2 regions of the Pseudoalteromonas sp. MEBiC 03607 genome follow, and region 2 is predicted to be linked to the other one. Evidence: predicted binding sites of a transcription regulator. Region 2 holds the regulator's gene; the other holds the start of a gene.
What was found. The regulator ArgR, encoded in region 2, controls arginine synthesis, uptake and breakdown. The targets are predictions, from matches to a motif close to ANTGAATANNTATTCANT.
Positions count from the first base shown of each region.

Region 1 (3,193 bases), 1.2 Mb from region 2:
TGACATCGCTAACGAATTATACCTTGGCGCTGTAGTAGATCGTGCTTCTCGTAAAGTTGTTTTCATGGCATCTACTGAAGGTGGTGTTGAAATCGAGCAAGTTGCAGAAGAAACTCCAGAACTAATTCACAAAGCTGAGATCGATCCACTAGTTGGTCCACAAGCATACCAAGCTCGTGAATTAGGCTTCAAACTAGGTTTAAACCCTACTCAAATGAAACAGTTCGTTAAGATCTTCATGGGTCTTGCTAACATGTTCAACGATTTCGATTTCGCACTTTTAGAAATCAACCCGCTAGTAATTACAGACGAAGGTAACCTTCACTGTCTAGACGGTAAAATCGGTGTAGATGGTAACGCGCTTTACCGTCAACCTAAAATCCGTGAAATGCACGATCCTTCACAAGAAGATGCACGTGAAGCTCACGCTGCAAGCTTCGAGCTTAACTACGTTGCACTAGACGGTAACGTTGGTTGTATGGTTAACGGTGCAGGCCTTGCAATGGGTACTATGGACATCGTAAACCTACACGGTGGTAAGCCAGCTAACTTCCTAGATGTTGGTGGTGGTGCTACTAAAGAGCGTGTATCTGAAGCATTCAAGATCATCTTATCTGACGACAACGTTAAAGCTGTTTTAGTTAACATCTTTGGTGGTATCGTACGTTGTGACATGATCGCTGAAGGTATCATTGGCGCAGTTAAAGAAGTAGGCGTAAACGTTCCTGTAGTAGTACGTTTAGAAGGTACTAACGCTGAACTAGGTCGTGAAGTACTTGCTAATTCTGACCTTAACATCATCGCTGCTGAATCACTAACAGACGCAGCTGAAAAAGTTGTTGCTGCTGCGGAGGGCAAATAATGTCTGTATTAATCAATAAAGATACAAAAGTTATCTGTCAAGGTTTCACAGGTGGCCAAGGTACTTTCCACTCTGAGCAAGCGCTTGAGTACGGTACACAAATGGTTGGTGGTGTAAGCCCAGGTAAAGGCGGTCAAACGCACCTTGGTCTTCCAGTATTCAACACAGTACGTGACGCTGTTGAAGCAACTGGCGCAACTGCATCAGTTATCTATGTACCAGCACCTTTCTGTAAAGATGCAATCTTAGAAGCTATCGATGCTGGCATCGAGCTTATCGTTTGTATCACTGAAGGTATCCCAACACTAGACATGGTTGACGTTAAAGTTAAGCTTGAGCAAACTGGTGTTCGTATGATCGGTCCTAACTGCCCAGGTGTTATCACTCCGGGTGAAACGAAGATCGGTATCATGCCTGGTCACATCCACAAGCCTGGTAAAGTAGGTATCGTATCACGTTCTGGTACTTTAACTTACGAAGCGGTTAAACAAACTACTGACGCTGGTTTCGGCCAATCAACATGTGTTGGTATCGGTGGTGACCCAATCCCTGGCACTAACTTCATCGACGTTTTAGAAATGTTCGAAAAAGACGAGCAAACTGAAGCAATCGTAATGATCGGTGAAATCGGTGGTACTGCAGAAGAAGAAGCTGCAGAATACATCAAGCACAACGTGACTAAACCAGTTGTTTCTTACATTGCAGGTGTTACAGCTCCTCCAGGTAAGCGCATGGGTCACGCAGGTGCAATCATCGCAGGTGGTAAAGGTACTGCTGATGAGAAATTTGCTGCATTAGAAGCTGCTGGCGTAAAAACTGTACGTTCACTAGCTGACATCGGTGCTGCACTTAAAGAGAAAACAGGCTGGTAATCAGTTTTAATCTCTTAAAAAAGGCTCGCTTATGCGGGCCTTTTTTGTATCTGAGAGTTTCCTAGTTTGTGCACGAAAATTCTAGCTTTAAATTAAGAATAATAATGCTTTATTTGTGAATAAAAATTCCATACACTGATACCTTGTTTATTTGTTTTTATATAAAACGCTGTTATTAAAAAAGGTAAATATCACGTGCGTACCACAGAATTGGTAGATGGATTTCGCCAGTCAACTCCTTATGTTAATGCTCACCGAGGTAAAACTTTCGTTGTAATGCTCGGCGGAGAAGCAATTGATCAGCCAGGTTGTCGTAGCATCATTAATGATGTTGCATTATTAACGAGCTTAGGTATCAAAATTGTTTTAGTGTTTGGTGCAAGGCCACAGTTCAATGCGGCACTGCAAGAATTTGGCATAACTAGTCAGTTTCATAATGAAATACGTGTTACTGATAACGCGACTTTTGATGTAATAAAGAAAGTTGCGGGTGCAATGCAGTTCGATATAACCGCGCGTTTATCTACGTCTTTAAGTAGTACTCCTATGACTGGTTCATACTTGAATGTGGTCAGCGGTAATTTTGTTATTGCTCAGCCTTTAGGAGTTGACGAAGGCATTGATTATCATCACTCAGGCCGTGTAAGACGTATTGATGTTGAAGGGATTCGTCATCAATTAAACAATAACAGTATCGTACTACTTGGTCCGATTGCCGCCTCAGTGACAGGTGAAAGTTTTAATTTAACTGCTGAAGAAATTGCCACTCAGGTTGCATTAAAACTGCGCGCTGACAAAATGCTCGGTTTTTGTAAAGAGGCCGGTATCTTGGATGAAAACGGTGAAGCAATTGCCGAGCTTATGCCAAATGAGGCAGAATCTGTCTTAGCAAACTACCGTAATCAACCTGATTCATGTTTAAGTGCAACGGTATTCTTACAAGCGGCCATTGATGCATGTCGTGGCGGCGTACATCGTTGTCATTTAGTTAGTTACAAAGAAGATGGCGCATTATTACAAGAGCTTTTCTCATTAGATGGCATTGGTACGCAAATCGCGCCGCAAAGCTCTGAACAGTTACGTAGTGCAACAATATCTGATATTACCGGGATTATTAATCTGATCAGACCGCTTGAAGAGCAGGGCTATTTAGTTAGGCGTTCTAGAGAGCAGCTTGAGATAGAAATAGAGCAATTTACTGTCATTGAGCGTGATGGTTTAATTATCGCCTGTGCCGCTTTATACCCATTTGCTGAAGAACAAGTGGGGGAGTTTGCAAGTCTGGCTGTTCATCCACAGTACCGAGATGCAGATAGAGGGAGTTACCTACTGCGTTTTATTATTAATAAAGCCAAACGTGCGGGTTACTCGCATTTATTCGCTTTAACCACACGCAGTATTCATTGGTTTTTAGAACAAAGCTTTGAATTAGTGACCGTTGATGAGTTACCGGCGAAGA
Region 1 is NZ_SRRY01000001.1:2,488,315-2,491,507, reverse strand. It holds gene sucC (ADP-forming succinate--CoA ligase subunit beta) at 1-862, shown strand, start outside; gene sucD (succinate--CoA ligase subunit alpha) at 862-1,734, shown strand; gene argA (amino-acid N-acetyltransferase) at 1,930-3,193, shown strand, end outside.
Region 1: a site for ArgR is predicted at 1,849-1,866, ahead of argA (amino-acid N-acetyltransferase). Genes of this name have one in related genera too.

Region 2 (3,193 bases):
AGGAACAGCCTTTCAGCTTGTTGATGATGTGCTTGATTACAACGCCGATGCTGAGCAACTTGGTAAAAACATTGGTGATGATTTAGCCGAAGGTAAACCTACCTTACCGCTTATTTATGCCATGCAAAAAGGCACGCCAGAGCAAATCAAGCTCGTTCGTGAAGCAATTGAACTTGGCAATGGTATGGATCACCTAGACAGCATTCTTGAGGCGTTAGCTGATACCAAAGCACTTGAGTTTACAATGCAAAAGGCAGAGCAAGAGGCTGATAAAGCCATCGCCTGTATTGCATTTTTACCAGAAACGCCATACAAGCAAGCATTAGAGAGCTTGGCACGCATCGCCGTTGCCCGCGATCATTAAACTCTATTTATTCGAGCCATTAAAAAAGCCTGCATATGCAGGCTTTTTTGTTTTAGGTGCTTTAATAGCACCTATCATCTATCGGAATTAACCGTTGATGAAATCAACACCTTCTTGGATGTCTTTATTAAGCGTTTCAAGCATGTCGTTTTTAGCTTGCTCTTCGAAAGCGCTTAATTCACCGTAAGAAAGAATTTCTTCAACACCGTTCTTACCTAAACGTACTGGGTGTGCAAAGTATGCTGCGTCACCGTTTTCAACTGCAACGTATGCGTAATCAACTACTTCTTCACCTTGTAAGCCTTTAACTAAAGACATACAGAAACGTGCTGCTGCTGCACCCATTGAAAGAGTCGCTGAACCGCCACCCGCTTTAGCGTTAACAACTTCAGTACCTGCGTTTTGGATACGTGGAGTTAATGCTGCCACTTCTTCGTCAGTGAAAGTAACACCTTCAACTTGAGATAGAAGAGGAAGGATTGTAGTGCCTGAGTGGCCACCGATCACTGGAACTTTAACGTCAGTAGCGCTTAAACCTTTAAGTTCAGCAACAAATGCTTCTGAACGGATCACGTCAAGTGTTGTGATACCGAATACACGGCCAGCATCGTAAGTACCCGCTTTTTTGAATACTTCAGCAACGATTGGCACAGTGCCGTTTACTGGGTTAGTAATGATACCAACTAACGCTTTAGGACAGTTTTTAACGATGCCTTCAGCTAATGTTTTGATGATACCTGCGTTTACGTTGAAAAGGTCCGCACGGTCCATACCCGGCTTACGCGGCATACCCGCTGGGATAAGAACGATATCACAACCAGCTAAAGCATCGTCTAGGTTATCAGCACCGAAACCTTCAACTTTAACGTCTGTTGGGATGTGAGAAAGATCAACCGCTACACCAGGAACAACAGGGGCAACATCGTATAATGATAATTCAGAACCTGCAGGTAAACTTGTTTTTAATAATAAAGACAATGCTTGGCCGATACCGCCAGCTGCGCCTAAAACAGCAACTTTCATTGGAATTCTCCGTAATTTGAGGTAGGAAATATTTGTGGCCCTAAAGATAATGAAATTAGCGACTAAAAACAAATTTATCCTGCTTATTTCGCGTATAATTTCGACCATAGTTGTAAACTATACTGTAAACACACAGCATTTAGGGCGAGAAATGTAAACTAGTACTGCATAAGTATGCAGAGTTGTGTAGAATTACTTCACGTTTTATGACTACAGATACGGCAACATGCAACCACAAGACAAACAAGAAGCACTAATCAAAGCGTTCAAAGCGCTATTAAAAGAAGAAAACTTCGGCTCACAAGGTGAGATTGTCGAAGCATTAAAAGAGCAAGGCTTCGACAACATAAGCCAAAGTAAAGTCTCTCGCATGTTAAGCAAGTTTGGCGCGGTACGCACCCGTAATGCAAAACAAGAAATGGTGTATTGCTTACCCGCTGAAATGGGAGTACCAACAGCGAAAAGCCCGTTGCGTCAACTCGTTATCGATATTATGCATAACGAAATGATGATTATTATTCGTACCAGCCCAGGTGCAGCACAACTTATCGCGCGCTTACTAGACTCATTAGGTAAAGCTGATGGGGTACTTGGTACAATTGCAGGTGACGACACAATTTTTATCGCTCCTGCAAAGATTTCTGAAATAGATGTCACGCTTGATCGCGTGCGCACTTTATTCGATACAGTTTAAAGCTGCTTCAAAAAGTTTACTGACGGGGCGAAAAACGCCGACCCCATATCGGCTTGAGTAAAATCAAGCCAATGGTCGTAGCAATCGCCCTGCCCCAAGCGACTCTTTAATACCTGCTCAAACGCATCACCTTGCGCGGCACATGACACCATTAAAATACCCTGCTTATGAACATCACCAAACGGCATGCTCTGATTAAGTATCAACGGCTGGCCATTTTCATCTTTTAGTTCACTACGCACTGCATGACTAGTTTCGAGTGCAGGCATAATTAAGGTGTTATCAAGCCGAGTACGCCCCATAATTTGCTCTTGCTCTGATAACGACAAATGTTGCCAAACACTTAAATCGTGCACAAAGCGCTGAACATGAATGTAGCTGCCTTGATCTTCAAAATGCCCCGGTCTGTCTATCAATGCGGTACTGCGTTTTTGTCTACCATGAGGGGTGTCACCCGCATAAATAAAGCCGTTAAAGTCGCGGCCATCTAAAAAACGAAAGTTACGCACTTGCTCCACAAGCTCTACATCTGGCGTAAATAATTTAAGGATCTGTAGGGCAAAAAGATGGTTAACATCTTCACGGTCTGAACGAATTTGTACAAATAAATCAAATGGCTGTGCACTCATAACATGTTCACTATGAGTCACATTAGGAAAGCTTTGTAATTGACTTGGAATAAACTCAGGCAAAATATGCGGCCAATATTGCGCACCAAGCGCAACCACGCACGACAGCATGGCTTCTGAGAACTGATCCGCAAACTCATCTTGAATGACGCTCACGCGTTTTAGCTTTTTACGTAATGACTCGTCATGGCCATCATAAACATTAAAAAACAGGTGCAAACCATGTAAGTTTGCTTCAGCACAAATCCCAGATTGCGCTTGCGCCATAGTGAATCCTTAGCTTCTCGTTATTTGCACCTAGCCAAGAATTCAAGATTGTTAAGCAGTACTAATCATGAAAAAAATTGACTGTGTGCGGCATTATTTTTATTTTTACAGGCTGCTCAACTGCAAACACGCGGTCTTGCTCTGCAGCGACTTCACACTCCTGCCCCGCTATATTCACACGATAAACATAACGTGTGCCTATAAAGCGTCTGTGCA
Region 2 is NZ_SRRY01000001.1:3,654,091-3,657,283, forward strand. It holds gene ispB (octaprenyl diphosphate synthase) at 1-364, shown strand, start outside; gene mdh (malate dehydrogenase) at 452-1,387, opposite strand; gene argR (transcriptional regulator ArgR) at 1,614-2,081, shown strand; gene E5N72_RS16630 (Dyp-type peroxidase) at 2,078-2,977, opposite strand; gene E5N72_RS16635 (ABC transporter ATP-binding protein) at 3,039-3,193, opposite strand, start outside.